Regions from separate parts of the Paenibacillus kribbensis genome, predicted to be linked through region 2. Evidence: riboswitches for the same ligand, from Rfam matches in the RefSeq annotation. Region 2 holds a riboswitch; the other holds the start of a gene.
What was found. A riboswitch is a leader RNA that binds a small molecule or an ion and turns the genes downstream of it on or off. The one in region 2 is predicted to bind S-adenosylmethionine.
Positions count from the first base shown of each region.

Region 1: linked by a shared signal. The riboswitch ahead of metA (homoserine O-acetyltransferase MetA) and the one ahead of B4V02_RS04790 (methionine ABC transporter ATP-binding protein) in region 2 are both predicted to bind S-adenosylmethionine.

Region 1 is NZ_CP020028.1:3,951,048-3,966,986, reverse strand. Features, by position in the region: gene B4V02_RS17670 (spore coat protein) at 1-314, shown strand, start outside; gene B4V02_RS17665 (Lrp/AsnC family transcriptional regulator) at 458-958, shown strand; gene B4V02_RS17660 (aminotransferase class I/II-fold pyridoxal phosphate-dependent enzyme) at 971-2,182, shown strand; gene B4V02_RS17655 (aspartyl-phosphate phosphatase Spo0E family protein) at 2,298-2,504, shown strand; gene B4V02_RS17650 (type 2 periplasmic-binding domain-containing protein) at 2,606-3,175, shown strand; gene B4V02_RS17645 (cob(I)yrinic acid a,c-diamide adenosyltransferase) at 3,194-3,757, shown strand; gene B4V02_RS17640 (RluA family pseudouridine synthase) at 3,779-4,735, shown strand; gene B4V02_RS17635 (arsenate reductase family protein) at 4,740-5,105, shown strand; gene B4V02_RS17630 (5'-3' exonuclease) at 5,178-6,074, shown strand; gene B4V02_RS17625 (ROK family protein) at 6,303-7,181, shown strand; gene B4V02_RS17620 (HRDC domain-containing protein) at 7,347-8,354, shown strand; gene corA (magnesium/cobalt transporter CorA) at 8,521-9,456, opposite strand; SAM riboswitch class I at 10,006-10,132, shown strand; gene metA (homoserine O-acetyltransferase MetA) at 10,248-11,165, shown strand; gene B4V02_RS17605 (PLP-dependent transferase) at 11,291-12,475, shown strand; gene B4V02_RS17600 (aminotransferase class I/II-fold pyridoxal phosphate-dependent enzyme) at 12,472-13,650, shown strand; gene mqnC (cyclic dehypoxanthinyl futalosine synthase) at 14,049-15,182, shown strand; gene B4V02_RS17590 (helix-turn-helix domain-containing protein) at 15,292-15,504, opposite strand; one part of gene B4V02_RS17585 (IS3 family transposase) at 15,589-15,939, opposite strand, start outside.
Region 2 is NZ_CP020028.1:1,043,544-1,059,482, forward strand. Features, by position in the region: gene B4V02_RS04775 (COX15/CtaA family protein) at 1-609, shown strand, start outside; gene B4V02_RS04780 (UbiD family decarboxylase) at 739-2,505, shown strand; gene B4V02_RS04785 (Cthe_2314 family HEPN domain-containing protein) at 2,557-3,276, shown strand; SAM riboswitch class I at 3,407-3,546, shown strand; gene B4V02_RS04790 (methionine ABC transporter ATP-binding protein) at 3,637-4,659, shown strand; gene B4V02_RS04795 (methionine ABC transporter permease) at 4,656-5,324, shown strand; gene B4V02_RS04800 (MetQ/NlpA family ABC transporter substrate-binding protein) at 5,399-6,241, shown strand; gene B4V02_RS04805 (SDR family oxidoreductase) at 6,385-7,149, shown strand; gene B4V02_RS04810 (NifU family protein) at 7,239-7,484, opposite strand; gene B4V02_RS04815 (YuzB family protein) at 7,571-7,828, shown strand; gene B4V02_RS04820 (NAD(P)/FAD-dependent oxidoreductase) at 7,892-8,959, opposite strand; gene mqnE (aminofutalosine synthase MqnE) at 9,178-10,284, opposite strand; gene B4V02_RS04830 (HesB/IscA family protein) at 10,661-11,020, shown strand; gene B4V02_RS04835 (lytic polysaccharide monooxygenase) at 11,263-12,126, opposite strand; gene B4V02_RS04840 (helix-turn-helix domain-containing protein) at 12,829-13,065, opposite strand; gene B4V02_RS04845 (hypothetical protein) at 13,278-13,640, shown strand; gene B4V02_RS04850 (LysR family transcriptional regulator) at 14,138-15,016, opposite strand; gene B4V02_RS04855 (DMT family transporter) at 15,166-15,939, shown strand, end outside.

The DNA.
Region 1 (15,939 bases), 2.9 Mb from region 2:
GTACAGTTGGGGAGTATACAACGGCGACTACCGAATCCAATTGTTCATCTGTACGCCAGATGTTCACTGACCTTACGAACGATACATTGCGTGCGCAGGGCGATTTGTATCGCCTGATGAGTCAGAACAATATGTATTCTGCCTCGTCCAAGGCACTGCGCGTCGATTTGGACAAACAGATTCAAGAGGCTCGCAAGAAACAACAGGAATGCCAGCAGTTCATTCAGCAAAAATCGTCCTCGGCAGGAGGATATGGTCAGCCTATGCATCAACAGGGCCAGCCTTCCCATCAGCACAACCCTTATTATATGTAAACGCGACATTCCATCCTTAAAGCAATTTCCCATAACAGCCGTCCGTCTGCCGGGTTTACCGGGGCGGACGGTTTTTCTTTGCAGGTTTAAAGTACGTATTGTATGATGTATAGTAATCTCTTTTGATGGAGGCCTTATGTAGAATGACAGAACTGGATGATTTGAAATTAAAAGTACTGGAATTGTTAAAAGAAGATGCAAGAAGAACACCGACTTTGCTGGCTACTTTGCTGGGGGTTGACGAGCAGGATGTGTGTAAATCAATTAAAGAGCTTGAAGACCAGCATGTGATTGTCAAATACGCCGCTGTGGTCAATTGGGATAAAGTCGACGACGAGAAGGTTACTGCTTTGATTGAAGTACAGATTACACCTGAGCGTGGAAGAGGCTTTGAAGGCATTGCCGAACGGATCTATTTGTATCCGCAAGTGAAATCGGTTTATCTCATGTCCGGGGCATACGACTTGCTGGTGGAAGTTGAAGGCCGCAACCTCCGTGAGGTCGCTAATTTTGTGTCTGAAAAGCTATCACCTATTGACTCCGTATTGTCCACCAAGACCAATTTTACGCTTAAAAAATACAAGCAGGACGGAATTATCTTTGAGGACCATCAGGAAGATAATCGTCTGATGATTTCGCCGTAAAGGAAGATCATGATGAATCTCAAATCAGAAGCATTTACCGATAGCAACAAAGCCATGAGTTCCTATTTGTCCCCGCTGGTACGTGAAATCCCTTCTTCGGGTATTCGCAAGTTTTTTGATTTGGTGGGGAGCAACAAGGATATTATTACCCTTGGGGTAGGTGAACCGGATTTCACCACCCCTTGGCATATGCGGGAAGCCTGCGTTTATTCGTTGGAGCGAGGCTTTACCAGCTATACGTCCAACGCGGGAACACCTGAATTGCGTGAAGCGATTAGTGAATATCTGAATGAGCAATTTGATGTCCGTTATGACCCGAAAAAGGAAATTATTGTGACGGTTGGTGGCAGCGAGGCGATTGATCTTGCCTTGCGCGCATTAATCGTACCCGGCGACGAAATTCTTGTCCCTGAGCCGTGCTACATTTCATATTCTCCAATCACTTCGATTGGAGGCGGGATTCCGGTAGGTATCGAAACATTTGCCAAGGATGAATTCAAACTGACCGCTGAGGCACTGGAGGCTAAAATTACACCTAAATCCAAGGTGCTGATTTTATGCTACCCGAGCAATCCGACCGGAGCTACGATGACTTATGAAGATTGGCTTCCGATTGCCGAACTCGTGGAAAAGCATGATTTAATCGTTATTTCGGATGAAATATATGCCGAATTGAATTATGGCGATAAGCATGTCAGCTTTGCTTCTGTGCCGGGTATGATGGATCGTACGATTCTCGTTAGTGGCTTTTCCAAAGCCTTTGCCATGACAGGCTGGCGTATTGGATATACATGCGGGCATCCCGACCTGATTGCTGCTATGCTCAAAATCCATCAGTACACCGTCATGTGTGCGCCCTCCATGGGGCAAGTTGCTGCCCTGGAAGGCTTGCGGAATGGTTTGGGCGAGAAGGATCGTATGGTGGAAGCCTATAATCAGCGTCGCCGTCTAATGGTAGAGGGATTCCGGGACATTGGTCTGGAATGTCACGAGCCGCGAGGAGCTTTCTACGTTTTTCCTAGTATTCAAAGCACGGGACTCAGCTCGGATGAATTTGCGCAGCGCCTTTTGACTGAGGCGAAGGTAGCGGCTGTGCCGGGGAATGTGTTCGGTTTGGGAGGAGAAGGTTACCTTCGCTGCTCATATGCGACCTCTGTCGGTCAGCTGACGGAAGCACTGGATCGGATCGGCCATTTTGTAGAAAAAGTAAAAAAAGAAGGCTAAAATTATTTTTTTATGGTTAAAAAATAGAAAATAGTCTTTTATTTCTAAATTTATATGCTATAATTTGAAATCGAAAGCAGGAAGTTCAATTTTTCAAATTGCAGGAGGAATGCTCATGTCATATGTTGGATATCATTCGTCGCGTTCAATAGGATACGACATTTCCCTGGAAGATGAAATTTTGCTTCTGCGCAATGAGATGATGCAGACGTTTCAGGAAGAACAGTCCTTCACCTCTGATCTTGTTATCGAGATCAGCTGCAAGCTCGATTTGAAAATCAATGAATACATGAAGCTGTATGGTACGGAGTGCAAGGTGTGACCGTGTGCAGTCAGTTGAACGTACGAGGAAGGCCGCAGGGCCTTCTTTTTTTGCGTTCACCACTTATGATATATTAGTGGCATGGAAGAGGGGGCGCACAGATGAGAGCAGGAATAAAATGGCTGTCACCATGGATTATCGGAATGCTGGCACTCGCACTATTGGCCGGATGTGGTGAACGGGACAAGGACAGCTTTTCCATTTTTATTATGGATAAAGGGGATGCTTCAGTCGTTCGTGATGAGCTGACACAAAAGCTTAAGGATAAGCTGGGCGGGCAGGCTCCCAATATCGAAATTTCAGTTAGCCCGCTGTACAACCAGCAGAAACTGGTCGTTGAGTATGCGGCTGGGGAGCATGATCTGTTTCTTTTACCGGAAGAGGATATGAAGCTGTATGGACAGAATGGCTCGAATCTTCCGTTAGACGATGCCTTTGACAAAAAAACGTATGCTCGGGGTGTGTTCGAGGGCGGTGTATTTGAGAAGAAGGGGCAGGGAGAAGAAGGAACAGATGTGATCAAGGAAACTCATTTATACGGGATTCCCGTGGAGCAGATGAAGATGTTCAAGGATTTAAAATATAACTCAAAAACATTATTTGCTACCGTGCCTCCACGTACAAGCAATAAGGATGAGGCCATCAAGGTGCTGAAAGCATTAACGGAATGATAAAGGGGATGGAGTACGATGGGGATTTATACGAGAACAGGTGATGAGGGACAAACTTCGGTGATCGGCGGTCGGGTGTCCAAGGATGATGACCGTGTGGAGGCATACGGTACAATCGACGAGCTGAACAGCTTTGTAGGACAAGCCATCAGCTTTGCCGAAGGAGAAAAGTTTGCGGATATCCGGACCCAATTGGAGGAAATACAGCAGGAGCTGTTTGATTGCGGCTCGGATTTGGCATTTGTCAAAATCAATGAAAGCAAATATAAGGTGAAAGACGAGCTGGCAGAGCGGCTGGAAGGCTGGATTGATGCATGTCAGGAGGAAAATCCGAAGGTGGAGCGGTTTATTATACCGGGGGGCAGCACATTGTCTTCTACGCTACATGTTTGCCGTACCGTGTGTCGCCGTGCGGAACGCCGTGCTGTCACACTGGGGAAGCACACGGATATTAATCCTGCGGTACGTCGGTATTTGAACCGTCTTTCCGATTATTTCTTTGTCGTGGCCCGCACAGCGAATGTGCGTCAGGGCGTACCCGATGTCGAATATGTGCGGAGCAAAAAAGTGTTCCGCAAATAAGGAGGCAACCGGGAATTTGTGATGGACTTGTACTATGAACCTATCGTATATATGATCCCTCCTGAGGAGGAGGGCATGCTGTTGAAGACGATTTTACAGAAAAGAATGAACATTTCACGGAAGCTGATATCCAAACTCAAGCTAACAGAGCAAGGGATCATGCTGAACGGGACACGAGTGTACATCAGCGTAAAGGTAAAGGCTGGGGATCGGGTGGAAATCCGCATGGAGCGCGAGCGTTCCGATGATATTTTACCTGAACCGATTCCTTTTGACATTTTGTATGAGGATGAGCACCTGTTGGTCGTAAACAAGGCGGCGGGAATCATTGTTCATCCGACACATGGACATTACACAGGCACTCTGGCTAACGGAGTTGTGCATTATTGGCAGTCCAAAGGAGAGCTGTTCCGGTTCCGTCCTGTTCATCGTCTCGATCAGGAGACGACAGGTGTGCTCGTTGTGGCTAAAAATCCGTATGTGCACCAGCATATTTCCGAGCAGATGATTGCGGGAACGGTGGATAAGCGCTACACAGCTCTGGTGCACGGGTGTCCTGGGCAACCGGAAGGACAGGTGGATGGACCGATTGATCGCAATCCGGATGATCCGCATATGAGAATGGTGACTCCGAGTGGTTATCCTGCTCTGACGATGTACAAGCTGGAGGAAGCCTGGAACGAAGGGAGCCGAATGGGTCTAAAACTGGAATCCGGGCGTACACACCAGATTCGTGTGCATATGACGTACATCGGGTGCCCGTTGATCGGAGACAAAATGTACCGGGCGATACCCGATGACGCAGCGCGTCGTGAGCAATATGAGCAGCTTGATGCCCAGATGCCTCGGCAAGCGCTGCATGCCTCGGAACTGTCCTTGGTGCACCCTGTGACAGGGGAGCGACTGACGTTCTGTGCTCCTCTACCGGATGATATGGCCGAAATGCAGGAGCTGTTAAGAAACAAAATGGAGGATTAACCTAATGAGCCAGTTGAAAATATACCAGTATTCCAAATGCAGCACCTGCCGTAATGCAGTAAAATGGCTGCAAAACAAAGGATATGAGCCGGAACTGATTCCTATTTTTGAGCAACCGCCCGGACCGGAGGAACTGGAAGATTTGATCCGTAAAAGCGGACTGGAGCTCAAGAAATTTTTCAATACGAGCGGTGAGGTTTACAAGGAGTTAAAGTTGAAGGACAAGCTCGGAGATATGAGCCGTGAAGAGCAAATTTCACTTCTGTCCTCGAATGGGAGATTGATCAAGCGCCCCATCGTAACAGACGGGAGCAAAGTCACGGTAGGCTTCAAAGAGGAAACATTTGAGGAGGCATGGGGTGCTCAATAACGCCCAATTCCGCTCTGCGATATGGTATACTGTTGGGGTTAAATAATATGAATGAATGGAGCAATACAATCTGTGACACAACGTAATGAACAATCCATAATGCTGGTTGACGGCATGGCTCTGCTATTCCGCGCTTATTATGCAACTGCCGCAAACGGATATATTCGTCGCACAAAAGCTGGAGTGCCAACAAACGCTATATATGGTTTTATTCGATATTTTTGGGATGCTGTCCAAACGTTTAATCCCACTCACGTTATTTGCTGCTGGGACATGGGCGGAACGACTTTTCGCGGGGAGCATTTTGCTGCGTATAAGGGAAATCGAGCTGACGCACCGGATGATTTGGTTCCCCAGTTTACATTGATTCGTGAAGTGACGGACAGCCTTGGCATTCCCAACATTGGAGCTGAAGGCTTTGAGGCGGATGATTGCATCGGCACGCTCGCACGCCATTATACGCAAAATGAGGACATGGATGTGATGATTCTCTCAGGGGATCATGATTTACTTCAATTGGTGGATGAGCGGACACGGGTCATCATTATGAAAAAAGGCCACGGCAACTATATGGTGTATACCCCGGAGACATTGTTGGCTGAAAAAGGGCTTAAGCCGCGCCAAGTAGTAGACATCAAAGGCTTAATGGGGGATGCGAGCGACAATTACCCGGGGGTACGCGGTATTGGTGAGAAAACAGCGCTCAAGCTGGTGCAGGAATATGACTCCATTGAAGGTATTCTGGAGAATCTGGATCAGTTGACGCCATCGGTGCGCAAAAAGATTGAGAGCGATCTGGATATGCTGCATCTTTCACGCAAGCTTGCTAAAATTCATTGTGATGTGCCTGTAGCGTGTGCTTTGGACAGCTGTCTGCTGACACTGGATCATGTGCAAATTGTCGACAAGTTTGAGCAGCTTGAAATGAAAAGCTTATGTACGTTGATGGGGGTTGCCACCGGATCATAGATCAATAATGAGGCAGCTATGCTTCACATGGTGTATTCAGGCAAAGTGCCTGTGAGGATGCTGACGTTTGGATCGTTAGTGTCCTTCTTTGTGCCATAGGCATCAACAAAGAAACAGTCATGTGAAGGATTATATACAATTGTGATCAGGGGATTGACCTTGAGCACGTTTCAGGTGAATATAGTGGATAGTGAAACGGACAACGATTGAGAGGGGACAGCAGAAGCTATGACAGTATTGGGAGCAATTGAAGCAGGCGGTACCAAATTTGTATGTGGAATCGGCAATGAACAGGGAGAGGTACTGGAGCGTGCGAGCTTTCCAACAGCCACACCAGCGGAAACGATGGAGAATGTCATTTCATTCTTTGAAGGGAAGGGTATTGAAGCGCTGGGAGTAGGGTCATTTGGACCGATTGATCCTATCGAGGGCAGTGATACATATGGCTATATTACGACAACACCCAAGCCGCATTGGGGGAATTACAATCTGATTGGCAAGCTGAAGGAGCATTTTGATGTACCGATGGGATTTGACACCGATGTGAACGGAGCAGCATTGGGTGAATCCATCTGGGGCGCGGCCAAGGGATTGGACAGCTGTCTGTACATTACGATAGGTACAGGGATCGGGGCAGGTGCTTTGGTTGGGGGTAAACTGATTCATGGATTATCACATCCAGAGATGGGGCATATTCTGGTGCGTCGTCATCCAGAGGATACTTATGAGGGTACATGCCCTTATCACGGAGATTGTCTGGAAGGACTGGCAGCAGGTCCTTCGCTCGAAAAAAGATGGAAGGTTAAGGGACATGAACTTTCTGTTGATCACCCGGCATGGGAAATGGAAGCGTATTATCTCGCACAGGCTTTGATGAGCTATGTATTAATCCTGTCACCGCAAAAGATTATTATGGGCGGAGGCGTAATGAAGCAGGAGCAGTTGTTCCCGCTTGTTCGCAGCAAGCTTCAAGAGCTTTTGAACGGCTATGTACAGCATCCGAGTCTGACAACAGACATTGATCAATATATCGTAAGTCCGGGATTGGGTGACAATGCCGGATTGTGTGGTGCTCTTGCCTTGGCAAAGGAAAAGCTAAGTCGTTGAGAATTTCTGGTTGACGACGCTCCAAGGTACGGTTATCATATAAACAACAGTATAGTACGGCTCAAAAAGGGAAGCACCTTTCTTGCGAATACGCGGGATAGGTGCTTTTTTTTGTGTTTTTGCGTTGTGCGGGACTGTAATCAACGATACACAGGGAGGAAAATCATGGAGATTGTATTTTTAAATCGCTTGTCCAAACGGAATGAACATGGCGATGAGAGCTTTGCCCAGGTATGGATTGGGCAACATGAAGGGATATGGAGTGCTGGCTGGAGTACGCACCATGGCTTGGATGAAAGCACGGATGATCTTTGGTATGAGGGCAGCTTGTGGCAGGAATTGCTGCATGTGTACCGCCATGAGCTGGCGCTCAAGATGGCTGAGGGCTACAGACCCTTGATCCATGGGGTTTTTCATGAGCAGGAAGGAGCAGCAGGACGGGGGCAATCGCTGCAAAAGCTGTACTGTTATTGCGATTTATTTCCGCGTGACGATGTATATGAGCAATTGACAATGTGGAGACGGCAAAAGGCAGCCGCCGAGCGCAAAGCCCCTTATTTTATTGCTACGAATCGGTTGCTCCGACTCATTAGCGTTTATCTTCCCCATACGGAAGAGGAATTGCTGGAGCTGCCCGGTGTGGGCCAGGGCAAGATGTCTCAATATGGGAAGGAGCTGCTGGCTATTACGACACAAAATGACCGGACCACATCATTTCCGTTGAATTGGGTAACCGAGACGCTGGAAGAAGAAGTTTTTTTGTCATGGATGTACAAACAAAAACAGAACCAGTACAGACAGGAGCTGAACAAATTCAGCCTGACAAAAACGATTATTGAAGGTATTTCAGACGGTCTTTCACTGGAACACATCGGAATGAAGGCAGGCTTGCATCGTAGAGAGATGATTGAAGCTGTGGAGCATCTGGACAGGGATGGATTTGATATGGAGAAGCTAATCCGTAAGGAACTGGTGAACGTATCCGAGGAAGAGCAGGCAGCCATCTGGTCTGCCTATGAAGAGTTAGGGGATACGCTGCTCAAGCCCGTCATGCTGCAAGTGTACGGCGAGGAAAAGGCGGCAGAAACAGGGCTGGATCAAGTTTATGAGCGTTTGCGTCTAATCCGTATCCGTTTCCGACATCAGGGGACAGCAGATCGACATGTGGGATAACCTAATACAAAATCGGAAGCACCGATCATTCGCCGAAAGGCAAAATAGGTCAGTGCTTTTGTGAATAGAAGTAGTGATTGTGCGGGGGAAATACACAACAATACAACAAAGCAGCAGCTATATCCTGACCGGATACGGCTGCTGCCTTGGCTACTCTTTTTCCCTTTCAAACCCAGTCCTTCTTGCGGAAAATAAAGAACATACTCACGCCCAGCGCCACCATAACACCAATAACAACGAAATAGCCATAATGTGTATGAAGCTCAGGCATATTGTCGAAGTTCATTCCATATATTCCGGTAATCACCGTCAATGGCATGAATATGGTCGTAATTGCTGTAAACACGCGCATAATATCATTGGCACGGTTGGCAATACTGGATTGATAAGCTTCTCGAAGGTTACCCATCAAGTCGCGGTAAGTTTCGAAAGTCTCCGAAATTTTCACAGCATTTTCATAAATGTCGCTAAAATACTTTTGCAATTGATCGTCGATGAGGCGTAAATCCCGTTTATTCAAGGTATTAATGACCTCTTTTTGCGGTCCCAGCACCTTTTTCAGCCACAAAATCTCACTGCGCAAGCCGATGATCTCATTCAAATGCGACTTTTTCGTATGCATTAGAATATCTTCTTCCAGCTTTTCAATGCGGACCTCAATCCGGTCACCAACCAGAAAATAATTATCGACGATCAAGTCGATCAGCAGATACATAAAACGGTCCGGCTGACTTACTTCCTGCTCCCACAGCAAAGGCTTAAGAGTGCGAAGCTCGTTGATTTTTTGCTTGGTCACCGTAATGATAAAATGACGACCGAGAAAAATGTTCAAAGCACGCAAAAATATTTCTTCATCATCAAAACGAATACTGTTTACAACGATAAAATAATGGCTTTCGTAAATTTCAATCTTCGGACGCTGCTCTTCTTCGCTCAAACAGTCCTCTACCGCAAGATCATGCATGGAGAATAAAGGCTGGAGCACTGCCAGGTCTTCAACATCGGCATCAATCCAGTAAAAGCCTTCTGCCGGTGCAGTAAGCGCCATTTCAATTTCTTCGACAGGGGTAAAAACCCCGTTGTTTACCAAACGGATTTTCATATATGTCACTCCTTATGCTCCGTCGCAACGGAAATACGTGTACCTTAAGCATAAGGAATGGACTCAGTTAGCCGGTTAGCCGGTTCGGATAAGCGAGCATTCCCATTAAAAGCCGAAGGCTTTTGGAGCATGCAGAGCCTGGCGTCCCGTCTTTCGGCAAGCTAAAGTCATTCCTATGCTGTTGTTCAGGGATCGCCGCCTATTCGGACTCGGGTCGCCTTCCATTCCGGATTCACCTCACAAATATTCTTTTTAGGTTGCCACAATAACGCAGAAAGCACTCAAAATCTGCACTGTTGCACCATTATTTTGCCTATTAGCACTTGTATAGTATAACGCTCGGCCTACGGCCTTTCAAGCGCAAAATCATGGCTGAATCAACAGTAGTGACGAGAGCTTCAGCGATAAGAGGGGGATGGTTTAACCTATGGAAAAGGTAGACAAAATGTGAATGGAGGACACGAATTTACAAGTCCCATCTTGACGAAGCCCAGCCGATGCATTAAAGTGTTTAAAAAGAACATTGTAAACCTAAAAGAATACAGCGAAATCTTATCAAGAGCAGGTGGAGGGACTAGCCCGATGATACCCGGCAACCGGCGATTCTAATCGCACGGTGCTAATTCTTGCAGGACGTGCGCTTTGTATACAAGCGTGCTGCCCTGACAGATGAGAGAGGCGCATATGGATACAAATATGACCTTTCTCTAACTGAGAAAGGTCTTTTTATTATATGCCCGGCATCTCGACAAGACGATTTTCGCAAAACTTACTAACGAGGAGTGAGTTACATGCCGATTAAGATTCCGGATACACTACCTGCCAAAGAAGTGCTGGAGGGCGAAAATATTTTCGTAATGGATGAAAGCCTGGCCTATCACCAGGATATCCGTCCGTTGCGCATCGCCATTTTGAATTTGATGCCTACAAAAGAGACGACAGAAACCCAACTGTTGCGACTGGTCGGCAATACCCCGCTGCAAGTGGACGTTACATTGGTACACATGAAGTCCCATGTATCCAAAAATACATCACAAGAATATTTGAACATGTTTTATAAAACGTTTGACGAGATCAAGAACAGTCGTTTTGACGGTATGGTTATTACAGGTGCCCCGGTAGAGCAGCTTGAGTTTGAAGATGTGAACTACTGGAAGGAAATCCAGCAAATTTTTGAATGGACGAAAACGAATGTCACTTCGACCATGCATATCTGTTGGGCCTCACAGGCAGGTCTATACCATCATTTCGGGGTCCCCAAATACGGACTCGACTTCAAATGCTTTGGCGTATTTCCACACACGGTTATTAAGCCTAAAGTGAAGCTGTTACGTGGCTTTGATGAACTTTTTCATGCTCCTCATTCCCGGCATACGGAGGTTCGGCGAGAGGATATTGATCGCATTGCCGAATTAGAGGTTTTATCCGAATCCAAGGAAGCTGGAGTGTATCTGGTCGCCACGTGTGATGGCAAACAAATTTTTGTAACTGGCCATTCCGAATATGATCCACTCTCGCTGAAATGGGAATACGATCGTGATGTGGCTAAAGGATTGGATGTTGAAGTTCCCAAAAACTATTTTCCGGACGATGATCCTAAACGCACACCGCCCTCTATCTGGCGTGCGCATGCCAATTTATTATTTTCTAATTGGCTTAACTATTATGTATACCAGGAAACACCTTACGATATCGGGCCCCAGATTTAAAAAGGGGCTTGAAATTTACCTTTCTGCAGTACCACCTTGCAGTAGCGCAGCAGTATAGTATTTGATCATCCATTTTTGCAGCATATGTTACATCATCTAATATGGAAGTTAATGGGAGGATTCATATGAGTGAGAAACAGTGGAAAATCGAAAGCAAATTGGCACAGATCGGTTCAGTGGAGGAGCCAGTAACCGGGGCTATTAATTATCCGATTTATCAAGCTACGGCGTTCCGCCATCCCCGTCTGGGCCAAAGCACAGGATTTGATTACATCCGGACGACTAATCCGACGCGAAAGGTACTGGAAGAGGCTTCCGCTGTACTGGAATCTGGTGATGCAGGCTTTGCATGCAGTTCCGGCATGGCGGCGCTGCAAACGGTATTTGCTTTGTTTGGACAGGGAGATCACCTCATTGTATCGCTGGACCTCTATGGCGGGACATATCGTTTGCTGGAGCGCATTTTATCTAAATTCGGCGTGACGGCAAGTTATGTGGATACAAATGACCTTGAAGCGCTTGAACAGTCATGTCGACCGAATACCAAAGCTGTATTCATAGAAACGCCTACGAACCCGTTGATGATGATTACGGATATTCAAGCGGTGGCTGAATGGGCATCACAACGTCAGTTGCTTACCATTGTAGATAATACGCTGCTAACACCATATTTCCAGCGTCCTTTGGAGCTGGGTGCCGATATTGTGGTACATAGCGCAACCAAATATTTGGGTGGACACAATGATGTGCTGGCAGGCTTGATTGTAACCAAGGGCAAAGAGCTGTCGGACGAAATTTCCTTCCTTCACAATTCTATAGGAGCTGTGCTTTCCCCGGGCGACAGCTATCAATTGATGAAGGGCATGAAAACGCTGGCGCTGCGTATGGATCGACATGAGCATAATGCGACGGTACTTGCTAACTATTTATTGACCCACCCTGCAGTGGCGGAAGTATTTTATCCAGGGCTCGAAGGTCATCCGGGTCGGGAGATACAAAACAGACAATCCAGCGGCAATACAGGTATTTTCTCCTTTAAAGTAAAGGATGCTCGCTATGTGGAGCCATTGCTTCGTAACATTAAGCTGATTGCTTTTGCCGAAAGTCTGGGCGGGGTAGAATCGCTGATGACCTATCCTGCTGTGCAGACACATGCCGATATACCGGCAGAAATTCGGGATGCAGTTGGGGTAGATGACAGGCTGCTGCGTTTCTCCGTAGGGATTGAGCATACAGACGATTTAATTGAAGATTTGCGTTCGGCGCTGGAAGCGGCACGTCAGGAAGTTGAAGGAGGGGAGCAACAATGATTGAGGATGCAAAGAAAATCGAGCAAACTCTGGATAAGGAGCGAAAATTCGCTACCAAGCTGCTGCATTTTGGCTCTGAAATTGACAGTGTAACAGGTGCGTCGAGTGTCCCCATCTATCAGGCTTCTACCTTTCACCATCATGATATCTATAATCCTCCACAGCATGACTATAGCCGTTCCGGTAATCCGACACGACAAGCTTTGGAGGACTATATTGCTCTGTTAGAAGGCGGGGCCAGAGGCTTTGCCTTTGCATCGGGCATGGCGGCCATTTCCACTGTATTTATGCTTCTGTCCGCCGGAGATCATGTCATTGTTACGGAAGACGTATATGGAGGAACCTATCGACTGTTGACTACCATACTGAAACGGATGAATATTGAAACGACCTTTGTTGACATGACGGACCTCAACCTCGTAAAAGAGGCCTTGCAGGAAAATACAAAGGCTGTGTATATGGAAACCCCGTCCAATCCTACACTCAAAATTACCGATGTAGCGGCAGTAGCTTCCTGGGCACAGGACAACGGACTTTTGACGCTGCTGGATAATACGTTTATGACCCCTTATTATCAGCGTCCGATTGAGCAGGGTGTTGATATTGTCCTGCACAGTGCGACCAAGTTTCTCGGCGGACACAGCGATGTGCTGGCAGGACTTGCGGTAGCACGTACCGAATCGCTCGGGAGACAAATCAAGCAGCTCCAAAACGGGATGGGGACTGTGCTGGCCCCGCAAGAGTCATGGTTGCTCATGCGCGGCATGAAGACACTGGAAGCTCGTATGGCACATAGTGAAAAGAGTGCGGCAAAGCTTGCGAACTGGCTGAACGACCGAGCCGATATTGAGGCTGTGTACTATCCGGGGCTGGAGAATCATCCGGGGCGTGCTGTTCACGAGAGCCAATCCAGCGGATACGGTGCAGTGATATCGTTTGATGTAGGTTCTGGTGAGCGGGCAAAAGAAGTTCTCAGTCGCGTGCGTATTCCAATTGTCGCGGTGAGTCTGGGAGCTGTGGAAAGCATCCTGTCTTACCCGGCGATGATGTCACACGCGGCTATGCCGCATAGTGTGCGCCTGGAGCGAGGAATTACAGATGGACTACTTCGCTTTTCAGTAGGTCTGGAGGATATTGATGACCTGATCAGCGATCTGAACGAGGCGTTAAGCTAGAGCTTCAGCACCTCAGAGCATCTTGGCGTTTTCACGCAGGAAGCGAATAGGTACAGTACTAACAGCAAGTTTCCAGTATTTCAGGAGGCTTGCTGTTTTCTATAGAATGATATGAAGGACAGTGCGAAAAATGGCTATACTTACTGTTGAAAATCAGCTGGGAGCTGCATATTTCTCAAGGTGAAAAGCAGAAAGAAGCGGGAATAAGTATGGTTCCTTACCTAAAGATATGTTAGTATTATCAATAGGTTTTACTATGCTAAATAGCACAGACAACATACAAGGCCAGTCATGAACATACATTACGGCAGGGTTCGAACGCAGGTTTGTGAAAGCATTCTCGTTCATAAGTCCTGTCTTTCATTTCGTCGCCCTGTGAAAGCAAAGGAGGATACACCATGAGTGTAATCGACCATATTTTAGATAAAGCCCTGCGCGGCGAACGCCTGAATTTAGAGGATACCGTTGCTTTGTTTGAATCAGACGAGGTAGAAAAAATCGGTCATGCAGCAAATAAGGTCATGAATCGCATGCATCCTAATCCCGTTAAAACCTTCGTCATCGGACGAAATATTAACTATACGAATGTGTGCGACGTATATTGCCGTTTTTGTGCATTTTACCGCAGACCGGGTTCAGATGAAGGCTACGTTCTACCGGATGAGGTGATCTTTCAGAAGATCAAGGAAACACAGGATGTTGGAGGCACTGAAATTTTGATGCAAGGCGGTGTAAATCCGAATCTGCCGTTCAGTTACTATACAGATTTGCTGAAAGGCATCAAGGAGCGTTTTCCCGATATTACGATGCACTCCTTCTCGCCGGCTGAAATTCATAAGATGAAAGAGAAATCCGGCCTTTCCATGGAAGAAACCATTCAAGCCATTCATGAGGCCGGACTGGATTCATTGCCCGGTGGAGGCGGAGAAATTTTGGATGACCGCACTCGCCGCAAAATCAGCCGTCTCAAAGGGTCTTGGCGGGATTGGATGGACGTGATGCAAACGGCTCACAAGGTTGGTATGAACACGACGGCTACGATGGTTATCGGCTTTGGCGAGTTGATGGAGGAGCGTGCGCTGCATTTACTGCGTGTTCGTGATGCTCAGGATGAATGTATTGAAAACAAATATAATTCTGAAGGATTTTTGGCCTTTATTCCCTGGACCTTCCAGCCAGACAACACGAACCTGAAGAAGGAGCGCCAGACGCCGGAGGAATATTTGAAAACTGTTGCGATCAGTCGACTTGTACTGGATAACATCAAGCATATTCAGTCTTCGTGGGTAACCATGGGACCGGAAATCGGCAAAAAATCTCTCTACTATGGCTGTGATGATTTTGGCAGCACGATGATTGAGGAAAACGTCGTTTCCGCCGCAGGCGCAACCTATAAGGTCAACATCGAGTCCATTTTACAGTTGATCCGCGAGACTGGTAACATCCCGGCGCAGCGTAACACCCGTTATGATATCATTCGTACATTTGACAGCGCCAGCAGTATTGAACATGATTTTATTATGCAAAATTAAGAATAGATCCGTTCATATTTTTTAATCATTAAAAACGCCTATTTAACATTAATCCGTGCAGAGGGATTAACGTAGATAAGCGTTTTTTTGATGTGTTTATAATTACATTTTATTCTTCTTCAAATCCCATTAATATAGAAATGTCTTTGATATGTAATGCATAGGCAATTTTTTCAATGTTGTTAATATTCAATTCTTGAAATTTATTGTTGCACAAATTAGATATTTTGGATTGTGGAACTCCCGAGAGTTCCTCTAATTTCTTCTGTGTTATTCCACGATCTTTTAGAACTTCTTTTAACTTAATTCTGAACTTTAACATATAAATATCCTCCGAATATAGAAAAGACTAACCAGAATTTGAACTGCTCCCCGTCAAGTAGACAGTACAAAAAATAAAAATGAGTTAAGCGGCCTTGCTCCTGAATTTCATTGGACTGAGGCCGTTTAGTTTCGCTTGTAAACGCTCGTAATTATAAAAGTGGATGTAGTCCTCGATATCCCTTTTGAGATCCTCAAAGGTGTGGTATGTATGCAAATAATACTTTTCGCATTTTAAGGTTCCCCAGAAAGATTCCATGGGACCATTGTCAATGCACCGTCCCACCCGGGACATGCTCTGGGTCATTCTATACTTATCGAGCATCGTTTTGAAATCCAGCGAGGTATACTGGAAACCACGATCGCTATGAAGCATAGGTTTGCTTCCTGGGGCCACTTGCAAGGCCCGTTTTAACGTCTGGAACACAAGCGGATT
Region 2 (15,939 bases):
GGAGCGATGGGGGCATTGGCTGTAATATTTTCCCAATCGGCTGCAGTCATGGGACTGCATTTTGGCTTTGCGCTTATCGCTTTTGCCAGTGCGACCATGATGACGCTGGGGGTGTGGAAGGAGCATTCGGATTCACGTTATACTCCGCGATTGGTCGCTGAACCTGTCAGCCGGGGCTATCGCAACTTTATATGGCTATCGACGATTTATACGTATATTGCTGTCTATTCGGGTGCGCTTCTCAGTCATTCCGTCATCCAGAAGGTTGTAAATCTCGGCGGCATTATATCTCCGCTGCTTCTGCATCAGATTACAGCCGGTCTGCTGTTCGTCATTATTTTGGCCGTAGGCCACTACTCATACCGTTATCACCCGAAGCACCGGGATATTCGTGTATTGGGTGTTGTTTCGGTATTGTTAATAGCACTTCAGGTCATTATTGGAATTAGCTTGCTGTATTTCACCAGACCTGAAATTTACATGTTTGTTGTATTGGGACATATGCTCGTGATTGCCACATTGTTCTCCATTTTGTGTTATTTGAGCTATCGTGTATGGCAATTGTCGCCGGATCGCAAGCTTGTTCCGACCCAAGCACAACGTACCTAAGTATTTCATAGATTATGTAAAGCTGATATTTTGCCCAAGAGGGGTTCAAACACGTATAATAGCATATAAGAAACAAACCAGGCCCACGAGTTTCTCGAGGGCTTGATTTGCTTAGGAGGAGTCGTCCAGTTGATCTACCAGAATTTGCGCCAATTTATTGAAGCGCTGCGTAAAGAAAATCATCTTAAAATTATAGAAGCGCCTGTCGATCCTTATTTGGAACTGGCCGAGATCCATCGGAGAGTCATTGAGGAAGAAGGACCGGCACTGCTGTTCACGAATGTAAAAGGAACCCCGTTTCCTGTTGCCAGTAATCTGTTTGGTACGAATCGACGTGTAGATATGGCTTTTGGTCCTCGTCCGGAGCAGCTGATGGATGCGATTGTAGGAGCGACCAAAACCTTGCTTCCTCCTACCCCCAAAGCATTATGGAATGAACGTGGCCTGATTAAGGACATGCTAAAAGTAGGGCTGAAAACGGTATCCCATGGCGAGGCTCCTGTATTGGGTGTTCGGCGGACAGATGCTCCGCTGGCTCCACTGCCTAGAGTGACGAGCTGGCATGAGGATGGGGGGCCGTTCATTACGCTTCCGCTCGTATACACCGAGAAGCCGGGGCATGCCAAGGATCATAACCTGGGGATGTACCGTATTCAGATTTATGATGATCAAACGACAGGAATTCACTGGCAAATTCATAAAGGCGGCGGCTTTCATTATCATGAAGCCGAGCTGCGCAATGAGCCATTGCCCACGACGATAATCATCGGTGGCCCGCCCGCTCTGATTGCATCTGCGATTGCTCCAGCACCGGAGAATTTGCCTGAACTGTTGCTCGCTTCGCTCATTATGGGAGGCAAACTGCCAATGACAGAAGACCCGCTCGGTGGTCATCGCATTCCGGCAGAGGCCGAATTTGCGATCAGCGGCTATGTACCGCCTCATGAACGCCGTCCGGAAGGGCCGTTTGGCGATCATTTTGGCTACTACTCATTACAGCATGATTTTCCAGTATTTCATGTCAAGCATATGTATCACCGCAAGGATGCCATTTATCCGGCAACGATTGTAGGTAAACCACGCCAGGAGGATTACTATCTCGGCGAATTTTTACAGCGTCTGCTGTCGCCTGCCTATCCGCTTGTGATGCCTTCCGTCAAGTCCCTGTGGGCTTATGCGGAAACGGGCGTACACGCGCTGGCAGCAGCCGTCGTACGTGAAAGCTACTCTCGTGAAGCGCTGGTATCCGGCTTTACCATTTTGGGTCAAGGTCAATTGTCATTAACCAAATTCCTGATGTTGACGGACCGGGTCATTGATTTATCTGATTTTAACCTGCTGCTGGAAACGATTCTGGAGCGGTTCAATCCAGCAAGGGATTTGTTCATATTCAATCATACGTCCCACGATACGCTCGATTATACAGGCCGCAAGCTGAATCATGGCAGTAAAGCGATCTTGATGGGTGTAGGAGAGCCAATACGTGAATTGCCTCGTACCTATGAGGGAGGAGACCTGCCAGGTATCCGCGAAATTAAGCCGTATTGCGGAGGCTGCCTCGTTGTATCAGGGGCGACTTTTGAGCAAGAGCCTGAACTGGCGGCGCGTGTATTGGAACGACTGGCTGCGAGTGAGCAAGAATGGCCCCTCGTCTTTATCGTGGATGATGCCACGGAAGTTGTTCGCTCACAAGCCTCGTTCCTGTGGACGGTATTTACGCGTTTTAACCCGGCTACAGATATGTATGCCGACAGCGAGGTCCGTTTGCATCATCTGAACTACAAGCTGCCGATTGTAGTGGATGCTCGCATGAAGCCGGGCTACCCGGATGAAGTGCTGCCGCGTGAGGATATTGTTAAGCTTGTGGATCAACGGTGGACGAGTTATTTCGCTTGACGCCTTAATGAATTGAACAACCGGATTTTACAGTCATAAGGAGGCGTGGGCATGATACGCAAGCTGCTGGGCGAGCCGCCACGTGTGAGCAAGGGCGTCCTGCTGGATGCCATGAATAGCATGTCAGATATGTTGAACCTGCTGGAGCGGCAAATTCAGGCCAGTGGTGATCCGACCCACGCTTTTCGTAAGGCGGATATTTTGACACGCGGTCTGATGTCCTCTCTGGATGAGCTGGAGCAGAGCCATCATGCTGCCGCTTTTTTCCGCATGAAAGTGAAGGCCGGATACGCTGAGGATATGAGCGAGGATGAAAAATCCGATTATGCATTGTATGTTTTCTTTTATAAGGATGGATTTGTGCGAGTATTCTCCATTCTGGATAAGCTGGGCAACTGGCTGAATGATCTGTATGATTTAAAAACAGGGGAGTATAAGGCCCATTATTCGTATTTTACCGTGTTGCGGCAGCTCAAGTATCTCAAAATGCATCCTGTATTGACCGATAACTTGAATGATATTAAAAACACATATACTGATGCCATCAATCGGCTGCGTAAGCGGCGAAATACGGAAATACACTATATGAATACGGAAATGCAGGATGATCTCTGGCAAAGACATCGTGCTCTGTACGGCAAGATACATCTCGAAGATCTGGATCATCATCTGGAGGATTTGCAGCAGGGCCTGGAAATGGTGTGCAGATCGCTGTCCAACGTTTTTTCTTATACTGCGAAACATTGGGAGAACCGGGCAGTGCGTCCATAATTATATTAGAAAATATCCTTTGACAAAGCTATGTAAACTATCTATACTGAAATCTAGTTTCAGAAAAATGCTTGAATTATGATTTTAATATAAACTTAACGGACAGCTAAAGCTGGAGTTTAATATATTTTTCTTATCCAGAGAGGTGGAGGGACTGGCCCGATGAAGCCCGGCAACCCGTTCTTTCCCGGTGTAATACACCGGGAGGGGACATGATGGTGCTAATTCCTACAAAACCGCTAGAGTTTTAGCGGTTTTGGCAGATGAGAAAAGGTTCGCATGCGGGGCCCTTTTCATTCTGTGAAAGGGGCTCTTTTTGCCGATTAAAAGGGTAAGGAAAGTGAAGGGGGTCGCAGCACGTTGATAGAGCTTAAGCAGTTAACCAAGTATTATGGCAAAGGGAACCGACGCGTTAGTGCGCTGTCCGGGTTGAACCTTTCGATAGAGCGTGGAGAAATATTTGGAGTTATTGGTCACTCCGGAGCGGGAAAAAGCACGTTAATCCGCTGTATTAATTTATTGGAACGGCCCACTTCAGGCGAAGTATGGGTAGACGGTGTGAATCTCACCACCGTGAGTCAAGCCCAGCTACAGAAGCAGCGCCGTAAAATCGGAATGATTTTTCAGCATTTTAATTTGTTATCGTCGGCGACGGTATATGACAATATCGCATTTCCATTGCGCCTGGTGAACACGCCCAAGCAGCAGGTGGACAAGAAAGTTCGAGAATTGCTGGAGCTGGTGGGTCTGGAAGAACACAGTGGGAAATATCCATCACAGCTCTCAGGGGGGCAGAAGCAGCGTGTAGGCATTGCGCGGGCGCTTGCCAGTGATCCTCATGTGTTGCTGTGCGACGAGGCTACCTCGGCGCTTGATCCGCAGACCACAGGGTCGATTCTGAAATTGCTATTGGATATTAACCAGCGCTTTAATCTGACCATCGTATTGATTACGCATGAAATGCATGTCATTCAAAGCATATGTGATCGAGTTGGCGTGATTCATCAGGGCGACATTGTGGAGCAGGGGCCGGTGGCGGAAGTGTTCTTGAAGCCGCAGCACCAGGTAACCAAGGACTTTATCCAGCGGGAGTCTGAGCATGCCGAGGAGCTGCAAGCAGCAATTGCGGCCTCAGGTGGCGGTGAATCGGCGCAGGTGGTGCGGATTTCCTTCTTGGGCAGCAAAACATATGATGCGATTCTATCGCGTACGGCCCGTCATACCGGCGTTGATTTTGCAATTTTGCAGGGAACGATCTCCACCATCAAAAACGTACCGTATGGACAGCTCATCGTTCGTTTTGAAGGAAATCAGGAGGATATTGAGCATACGTTGCGCGAAGTGTCCGGGCAAGGACTTGATGTGGAGGTGATCGGACAATGAGCGAACTTGATTTTTCGCAAGTGAGTTGGGAAGAACTATGGAATTCTACGGTGGAGACCCTTCAGATGCTTGGGGCATCCGCGCTGTTCACCCTGATTATTGGCTTGCCGCTCGGCGTATTATTGTTCCTGGCGAGCCGCTCCTCGCTGACTCTGATGAAAGTGATATACATTGTACTATCCTTCATCGTTAACATTTTGCGTTCCGTACCGTTTATCATTCTGATCGTTGCACTTATTCCTTTTACACGATCGTTGGTAGGTACCTCTACCGGGGTGCTGGGTACGATTCCGCCATTGGTAATCGGGGCTGCCCCTTTCTTCGCACGTCTTGTCGAAACGTCTCTGCGTGAAGTGGACAAGGGTGTCATTGAGGCCGCGCAAGCGATGGGCGCTTCAACTGGGCAAATCATCCGTCGGGTGCTGTTGCGTGAGGCACTGCCGGGACTGCTCGCCGCATTAACCATTACTGTCGTTACACTCGTATCCTATACGGCAATGTCCGGTATGATCGGGGGCGGTGGTCTGGGGACGCTGGCTATCAACTACGGTTACTACCGTTATGAAACGGCTGTCATGATCGTTGCCGTCGTGCTCATGGTCGTACTGGTACAACTGCTGCAAATGGCAGGGGACCGTCTGGTACGGCATTATACTCGAAAATAGGGAAACCATATAGATATCCTTATTGATCAGGCATCTGAATCCTGAACATTACAAATTATTGGAGGGGTAATAACATGAAGAAATGGGTATTGGCCGTATTAAGCTTGACATTAATTGCGGTGCTGGCTGCTTGCGGCACGAAGAGCACGACATCCGATGCATCAAAAACGACTGGAAATACGGGCGGCGCACCACGCGAAGTTGAGCTGAAAGTGGGCGCTTCCCCTGTGCCACATGCGGAAATTTTGGAAGCGATCAAGCCTCAACTGGAAAAAGAGGGTATTCGTCTTCAAGTCGTTCAGTTCAACGATTATGTTCAACCCAACGTACAATTGTTCGACAAGCAGCTGGATGCTAACTTCTATCAACATGTACCTTACCTGAATGTAATGAACAAAGAGCGCAAAATGGATCTGGTATCTGTGGGTGCAGTTCATCTGGAGCCATTCGGTATCTACTCCCAAAAATATAAAAAGCTTGATGAAATTCCAGATGGCGCAACAGTAGCTATTCCGAACGATGCAACCAATGGAGGTCGTGCATTGCTGTTGTTAGCTAAGCAAGGTCTGATCAAGCTTAAAGACGAAAGCAACATCGAAGCTACAGTAAAAGATATTACTGAAAATAAGAAAAACCTGAAATTCAAAGAGCTGGAAGCGGCAATGCTGCCACGTCAGTTGCCTGAAGTGGACATTGCGTTGATCAATACGAACTATGCTCTGGAAGCGAAGCTGAACCCGACCAAGGATGCATTGGCCTTGGAAGATAAGGATTCCCCATATGCTAACGTGTTGGTCGCACGTCCTGATAATAAAGATTCCGAAGCCATTCAAAAGCTGATGAAAGCTTTGCAATCTCCGGAAGTTAAAAAATTCATTGAAGACAAATACCAAGGCGCAATTGTCCCGGCATTTTAAGTAGGGAACGAAAATGCGTTGACTGCAAACCCCGGATTCTCTTGAACAAGAGGACTGGGGTTTCTTTTTGCCTGGAGTTGTAGGCGAAGCCTAAATATTTTATACTTGGGGGTGACCGTTCTCTGTGAAGAGGAGGAAAACTGTTGAGAGACAAAGTCGCACTCATAACAGGCAGTGCCAAGGGATTAGGCAAAATGACCGCTCTGCGTCTGGCCGATGAAGGCTGTGATATTGCGCTGAATTATGTGCATAGCCAAGCTGAAGCCGAGGAGCTGAAGCGTGTCATCGAGTCTAAAGGAGTACGCTGCCTTTCTTTACAAGGAGATATCTCCATGCAAGAGGATATCACGAGGCTGATCGGCGAAGTCGAGGATCGGCTGGGCGGTGTAGATATTATGGTGAACAATGCCGGACCGTTCATCCGCGAGCGTCGTCTGTTTGCGGATTACAGCGTAGCCGAGATTCATACCATGATACAGGGGAATCTGGTTGGCACCATGCTGCTGGATCATCTGGTATTGCCTCATATGCGGAGCCAGCAATGGGGACGTATTATTCATTTTGGCTTTGGTCATGCTGGAGAAGCGAGGGCTTGGCCGCATCGCGCTGTCTATGCAGCCGCCAAGGTGGGGCTGGTGTCTTTTACGAAGTCACTGGCTGTGGAGGAAGCACCATATGGCATTACGGTGAATATGATTTGTCCCGGAGATATTCGAGGAGCGAATAAGGAAATGTCTATTGCCGACGTCATCGGCTTGCAGGATCAAGAGACACCACGTGGGCGTCCGGGAAGTGGGGAGGACATTGCGCGAGTGATCGCTTATTTGTGTGAGGAGCATTCGGATTTTATAACAGGCAATATTATGGATGTGTCGGGCGGGTTGGACCCAATTCGGCCCACCATTTAAGCGCTAGATTCCGGTAGACGCATCACATAAAAAGAGTCTTGAGCTTCATTACTGAAGCCAAGACTCTCATGATCATTATGCAACAAGCATTAGAATACTTGTACCACTTCTTGGACGCCTTCGACTTCTTCGAGAAGAGCGCGTTCAATCCCTGCTTTCAGCGTGATTGTGGAGCTTGGGCAACTACCGCAAGCGCCCATCAGCTTCAGCTTAACGATGCCGTCTTCAACGTCAACCAGCTCAACGTCGCCGCCATCGCGTTGCAGGAACGGACGGAGCTTATCCAGTACATCTGCTACTTCATCATACATTTGAACGCTTTGTGCTTCGCTCATTAGACTTCAACTCCTTTCCTATACCTTATCATTATATTACAAAGCGGGCCAAATTAAAATGCCCGCCATCCAAAGCAGGTGAAAAAATGTTAAGACCTATCATCGAATTTTGCACCAGCAATATGCATTTTGGCACCGATGAAATTATGTCCAGGCTGGAGCAAAATCCGGATTATGATGTAATCGAATACGGCTGTCTTAGCAATTGTGGTCAGTGCAACGCCGAGCCCTATGCGATGGTCAACGGTGAGATTGTTTCTGCGGATTCAGCAGAGCTGCTGTATGAAGTGATTATAAGCAAGATCAAGGAAGCTGAGGCATGGGATCAGCTTGATTTGGATTGAGAAACACAAGAAGAAGACCTGCTCTGGAAAGCGGGTCTTCTTGTGTTTTATATAGCCAATCGCTCAGCCAAAATGGCGTTTGGACTTCCAGAGCACACCGCTTTTAAGCAGGCGAGGTACTCGTCCACGCAACGAGGTGCTGCCCATAAAGCCATAGCCGAAGCCCGCTTTCTTGCCCAGTGCGCCTAATGTGCCGCGCAGCTTCAGAGGATGGGGGTGAGGCGTTTGGCCCTTCCACAGGTCGCGTACAATGTGTGCGATCTGCTCCCCTTGCACCTCTGCCGCCTGGGCGCTTGGCGAATAAGGAAGACTGGCACAGTCCCCGACCACGTACACCTCGGGGTGATCCGGTATTTGATAATATTCGTTGAGCACGATGCGGCCCTGAGGGTCTTTAGGAACAGCCAAATCCTGCACCATTTTTACCGGTTGAATCCCGGCTGTCCATACCACCGCATCCGTTACAATCTGCTCGTTATGATTGTAGATAGCGCCCGGTTCAATACGGCAAACCGCAGCATGATTCAGTACATGAACCTGATGCTCCTTGAACCAGGCATGTACATAGGCAGACAAACGTTGCGGAAATGCCGACAGTACCCGCTCGCCCCGATCCATAATGGTAATATTTAAATCCGAACGACTTTCACGCAGCTCCGCAGCAATTTCAACACCACTCAGACCGCCGCCTACAATATGAACGTGCCCATAAGGCTTGATTTCATTCAAGCGCAGATACGTTTGACGGGTATGGTTAAAAGACTGGATCGTGCAGCTATACTCTTCAGCCCCCGGCGTATTGTGAAAACGGTCCGTGCAGCCTAGCGCAATCACAAGCTGATCATAGAGCAAAGGCTCGCCATCCTGAAAATGGACGATTTTATTCTCCAGATCCATCGAGGTGACTTCTCCGTATTTGCGGATCAGGCGTTGCTCATTGGGAAAATGCACCCGCAAATCAAAATCAGATACCGTCCCTGCTGCGAGAGCGTAGTATTCTGTTTTCAAGCCTTGAAAGGGCATCCGGTCCACTAAAATAACTTGAACATCGTCGGGAATATGTTTGTCCAGCAATTCTTTGGCAATGGTAAGGCCGCCGTAGCCGCCCCCCAGAATAACGAAATTTTTCATCAAAAATCCGCCGTCCTTTCGCTGCCGTGTCCCCGGCAAATGGTCTGGAGCCTGGTTTATAATACCCGGAGTCCGGTCTGCTGTGGCAGGCAGGCCGGAGTATTCCGAGGCAACTTGTCGCTGCATAGTGTGAGTAATGGGGAAAAAATGCTCGCGGGAAATCTGAATCCGAAATAAATTTGTTTCGTTGAGTTTGTTAAATTCGTCGAGAGACTCGATTAGTCGAAAACTTCGATTTCGTTATAGAAGGTGTCCCGTTCTACCGGGATACGTCCTGCACCTTTAACTAGCCAAATCAGCTCTTTACGGGTCAAACCGGCTGGAGTTAAAGCACCTGCGGCATGGCTAATCTGCTCGCGCACAATCGTGCCATGGACGTCCGAGGCGCCGAACGTAAGCGCGACCTGCGTCAATTGCGGGCCAATATTAATGAAGTAAGCCTTGACATGCTTGATATTGTCCAGCATCAGGCGGCTGATCGCAATCGTTTTGAGATCCTCATAAGCGGAATTGCGGCGCATAATGCTGGCATTTTTGCTTTTTGGCTGCATGGACAGTGGAATGAATACCATAAATCCGTTCGTTTCATCCTGCAATTCACGAATTTGCAGCATATGTTCAATACGATCCTGGTACGATTCGACCGAACCGTACAGCATGGTCGTATGAGTTTTCATGCCGAGATTGTGAGCCGTGCGATGTACTTCAAGATAGCGATCCACATTGGCCTTGGAAACACGCATTTTCTTGCGATATTCGTCGGACAAAATCTCTGCGCCACCGCCTGTCAGAGTTTGAAGTCCAGCCTTTTGCAGCTCCTGAAGCACTTCTTTGATGCTCAAGCCGCTAATGCGTGTAAAAAAGTCAATTTCTGCTGCAGTATAGGCTTTCAGTGTAACGTTGGGATACTTTTCATTCAGCGCCTTCAATGAGTCTACATAGTATTGGAAAGGCACATGATTATTATGACCGCCAACAATATGGAATTCTCTTACCCCAGGATGGATATGCTGCTCAACATAATCAATCATTTCCTGTCCCGACAATGTATAAGAGCCGTCCTCCCCCTGGTCCTTGCGGAAGTTACAGAACGCGCAGCGCGCTTCGCATACATTAGTGAAGTACAGGCTCATATTTTCGATAAAATAAACCTTTTTTCCATTTTTACGTAAATTAGCTTCGTTAGCCAACTGACCCAGTGTGAGAATATCGTCAGTTTCATATAAATATATACCGTCTTCAAGGCTCAAACGAATACCGTTCTGAACCTTTTCTACAATCTCCGCCATTCTGCGGTCTGTAAAAGGTGTAACTAATGTGGACATGCCCATTCCTCCTTCAAGTTGCTCTGTGCGAGGCTTTCCGCTATGATCTGCGGTCCAAGCGCTTGATGCACACAGGATGTCCCGTTCCGTCGGTGCGAACCCGGCAGCGCGGATGTAGAATATGTGAAAAATATTACAATGCCAGGCTACAACAATGACGGATGTCTTAAAACAACGCCATTTAATTGACAATTTTCCGACAGTTTCTTTTACACACTCTTCATCTATTATAAACCTCACCACACAGGTGATCAATACAAATGAGTGTAAAATCAGGTCTTTTACCCCGTAAGGCATGGACATTCCATGACTTGAGCACGTGCCAATAGTGGAGTATACTGAAGGGGAACATGAAGTAAAAGAGGAGGATGGAGCCATGATTAACATTACCGATTCCGCTGCTGAACGCTTGAAGGAAATGCTGGAGCAGCAGGAAACGCCGAATATGTTTTTGCGTCTGGGTGTTACGCCGGGCGGTTGTACCGGATTTTCGTACGCCATGGGTTTTGACGACAATGAGACAGATCAGGATATATATATGAACGTACAGGATATGAAAGTCGTAGTGGAGAAAGAAAGCATCCGCTATCTGGACGGTCTGGAAATCGACTTTGAAGAGTCTGGCATGTCAGGCGGCTTCACGATTCATAACCCGAATGCCGTAGCTACATGCGGCTGTGGTTCAAGCTTCCGTACGCGTGATGATGCAGGGAAGCCAAGCGAAGAGCCTTGTTAATATATGAGTAAAAGTAACAATCCAATCCTTTTGAAACTATGTGTAATACCAAACATAGTTTCAAAAGGATTTTTATTTTGTTAAATTTGCAGTCCATATATGATAGTGAGATGACGCCCATGCTGGGCGTACGAACAAAAAGCCAGAGAGAATTTTTCTCTCTGGCTCTCGCGGGATATGTCTGAGGGTTTAAACTTGACTCGACAACCGCCTCTTCGTTTTTGAATAAAATATGTCCGCCCTTATGCGCTGCCCAATTCTGTGCTGCCTTCCTCATCGGGCGGCACATCGCCGATCAGCTTCCACGGACCCCACTGTCCTGTCGTTCCCGGTTCCTGTCCACGGGTCCACCACAGAGCTTGCCACAATTGCCCGTTGTGCAGAACGATTTCACCTTCGGTATAAACCCTGATGGTATTCCAGACGAGGTACTTTCCGAAACGGTTGGGATCTCCCGGGAAACCCTTGTCGGGCGTGGTCGGTGCCGACGGGTTGATGCTGAGCTTAACATCCATCGCTTGGTAGAAGGCATTCTCCGTATCTGCGATATCCCAAACGCCAACGATAACGTGATATCCTTCCCGGTCATTCGGAACAAAGCAATCGTTATAAGTGTCGATTGGCGGAATCGCACCGTCATCTATATAACGGCAGAATAACTCAAGATCCTCTCGTTTTAACGGGGAATTGGGGTCCCAGTCTTTTTTCGTAATAAAATAATCCCATGTATTCGTGCTGTGATTGGCTGTAAGCTTCCAATGAAACGTATGCTCCCCGCCTACCATATCTACCTTGGTCCAGCGATCCGCCGTTTGCTCGTCGAGTTCCAAAAATTTCGCGCCGCTGGCGATCTTGCCGTCAGGAACGCCGAATTCAGGGAAATCCCCTCGCCCTTCCACACTAAAAGGCTCCCATCTCACTGGCCCGCAATTGGTGTTTTGGCCCGTGGAACATAGATGAGCGCGGCTATCCGTCAAATACCCATGAGCGGAAGCGCTTTCCGCAAAAACAAACGAACCCGCCAGCATTAGGAACAGGGCTCCTATCGAGAAAATAAACCATTTCATAGATAACTTACGATGATTCACAAAAGTCTGGTTTGTCATGTTACTACTCCTCCTTGCATTTTTTAATAGGATCTTTCAGGGGGTTCTAGTCTAGTCTTGATAACGCTTTCAATAGTTTGAGACGTCATCATCAAGCGGCTTTATGGATTCCTCCTTCCGAAAAGTTATTATGAATCCATTCCAAAGAGGCCTGTCCATGCTTAGATGAGAATAAATAAGCAGCAACGGCTTCCCGGAAATTGATCCCAAATAATAAATAATTCAAGAAAAAATGTATTTATTTTCTATACAATACATTGAGATTAGATAGTTGTCAATATTTTCAATGGAATATATCAATAAATATTGGATATATATGAGAAAATATGTCGAAATTCAAAACATTTTTAGCGTTGATTCTTTCAAAAATGCGTAACTTCACTAAGTAGACATCAGGCATCCGTTAGAGCGAGAAAATATTAAAAAACAAAGCTGTTTTTACTTAAGAGAGTTTATGGTTTAGCGTTTTGTCCTTAAAGAGAATATACGCCAGATCATTTTTAATGACTTTATTAGTATTTGTAGACAAAATGGTTTAAGTATAAAATCATTCCTGTCAATTCTTTAATTTTGAAGTAGAATATTTTGAAGGTTTCACAGGAGGGACAAAATCTGTTGGTGCGTGGAATGGTGCTGTACAAGCGAAGCGGTCGCTTTAAATCAATATTAAGTTGAAAAGAAAGAGCGCTATCCCTAAACGGATTAGCGCTCTTTCTCTTTATCTAATGGTTGTTCTTTTATAAATTCAACAACCTCTTCAACTTTACAATCCAACTCCTCACAAATCCGTGCAATGACACTCATGGCTACAAATTCCCCATTAGACATTTTCGCCAAAGTCGATGGTGATATTCCTAATTGAGTACGAAGGTAAGTTCGTGTCTTATCTCGTTTAATTAGAGTGATTTCCATTGGTTTATAACTTGGTTTCAATCCCATGAGCAATCCCCCTCTACTTATTATATGTACTTAAATATTAGTGAAGTCAAACCTGAATTACAATAATGCGTACATTTTGTTCGATAAGTATTGAATGATTAAATGTGAAGATGTATTATATATATAAGAAGTCGTACATTAAGTACATATAAATATAATAGCTTGGTCTTTATTTAACAAAAAAATTAATGAATCCAAAGGAGAGGGATTATATGACCAAATCGGTTGAATTGAAAAGAGCTACCATGGTATATGGACCTGATGATGATCCTTATATCTATGAATTATTTGAGGGGGTCCTGTTTGATCGTAGCTATTTCTTTTATCTGGAAAATGGGATGTTGTGTCTGCGACATGTACGAAAGATAGACCAACTGGATCATCCACATCTTTATGTGGATGGAGACAGTGGCGGCCTTCAACTAGCGAAGAATGTGCAACGTGAGATTGTGGAAGTCGTTACAGAGGTGATTGAGCGTTTGCGCAGTAAGGATGGCTTGACATTTTTACTAGACGAACTGCTATGGTTGCACGGTCGAACCCATATCGAGCTTAACCTTGTAAACACAAAGTGACACCACACATCTAGTAGTTCTTCTCACTATTCCTACTCTATATTCCAATTTTCCCAATTATGCTATAATGATTTGGACAAATTAACCGGTGGGGAAGATGCGGCGAAGCTAGCCCGAGAGGGGGTGACGCCGTGTCATTTGATCTAATCGTGAAGATTCTTGACGTTGTGCTAAAGTTGGTCAGTATAACTACTGGTCTAAAGACTTTGGTCCAAGCCTGGAAACAATCACGTAAAGACAAGAAAAACCACCGGGAATAGGTTGGCCGCCTAGCTATCCGGTGATTTTTCGTACCTAGTATGAAATTCTCGCCGTGGTCGCCCACCGGCCTTTGTCAGATAGTCGCGATGGTGGAACATCGCGGCTATACTTATTTTACCCACATGTCATAGGCTATATGACACATAGTACATGATACAGTATTCTTAATACAGTATAGCATAGGGCTGTTCCCTTTTCTACAAATGGTTATGCCTTCCATACGCTAATTTTTTATATTAAGTCTCCACATCCACAAACAACTCCTTAGCGGTGCGGATAAATAACTGTACAGCCGGAGAAGCATCGGGCAGGGATGGCACAGCGATACCAATCTCGCGTGTAATCAATGGCATGGTTTCCTTGACAGTCAGATCATGGGGGAATGTGGACAAGGAGAGTGAGGAAACGATCCCCATACCCAGCCCTTGCCGGACCATGCTGACCAGAGTACTGACATTGTGAGTGATGAATTGTGCTTTCAGTTGGCTCTGTTCGCGTTCAAAGCCTTCCATAATGGCAACCTCATGTCCACCCTTACAAAAGATCATATCTTGTTGATTCAAGTCTCGAATGGCGATTTTGTCGCGCGTTTGCATGGGATGACCGTCCGGCAGGAGGATGACCATATTATCCTGGCATAAAGGGATGACATCCACTTGTGGATCAGGCAGCAGGATGATGCCCGCTTCGATTTCCCGGGTATGCACCCATTCCTTGACCTCATTCGTGGAGCCTTCGCGCAGATCAAAAACCAGGTTCGGATAATGCTGGCGAATATGATGGATGATGGGAGGCAGAAAATAGGCTGAGGCCGAGGGAAAGGCACCGATGGTGACCGTGCCAACATCCAGCCCTTTTTCAGCGGCTACCTGCTGCTGTACCTTTTCCATGCTTTGCAGCATCATGCGAAATTGCAGCAGTACTTTGTGCCCGATATGGGTTAGGAGTACGCCTTTTTTGCGATCCCGCAGTAATAGCTGGACATCCAGTTCGTTTTCGATACTGGCGATCGCATGGCTGACAGCGGGCTGCGTCATATGCAGTTCATGAGCAGTTTGGGTAAAGCTTAGCGTTTCAGCTACGCGGACGAAGATCATGATCTGGGTAATCGTCATAAGTGAAAAGTTATCTCCCTTATCGAAAACATTCATTTTATTTATTAGTGATCACAGTATACGCTAGTAAAGCGAAGCTTTGCAAACGGGCTTGATATCTATAACCGTAAGCAAAGAACGATGAAAATGCCAGAGGAGAGAAGACATCTATGAAAAAGTTAACACCAAAAGCCACGCTGTGGCTTGTATTGATATTAGTCATGGTGTGGGGGATCAACTGGCCGTTGACCAAGCTGGCTTTGCCAGATACGCCCCCGCTATTCTTTTCGGGAATGCGCACCTTGCTGGGCGGTTTGATTTTGCTATTATTCGCTTTGCGTCACCGGAAAACCTTGCGTTTTAGACAGAATGCATGGACGTACCTCGTTCTGGCGATATTTAATATTGCAGGCTACTATGGTTTGCAGACGATAGGATTGCGCTATTTGCCTGCCGGGTTATTTTCCACTTTAGTATTTCTCCAGCCCATCTTATTGGGATTGTTCTCCTGGTTATGGCTGGGTGAGCGTATGTTTCCAATGAAGGTTATCGGACTGGTGCTTGGATTTGGCGGGGTGATCGTGATTAGCTCTGGCGGCATGGCAGGCCATTTGTCCGTATTGGGGATTGTGCTGGGGCTGGCCTCGGGACTGTGCTGGGCGCTGGGAACCATTTATATGAAGAAAAAAAGCAAGCAGTTGGACTCCATTTGGGCGGTCACTATGCAGCTCATATTGGGAGGCATCATGCTTAACGGGGTTGGATTTGCGACAGAGAAATGGAGCGATATCCACTGGACAGCTTCTTTTATTGCAATCTTATCGTTTATTTCGATCTTCGTGATTGCCATGGGCTGGATGATTTATTTTAAACTGATCGATAATGGAGATGCAGGAACCGTTGGCTCATACACGTTTTTGATCCCGGTGCTGTCTACGATCTTT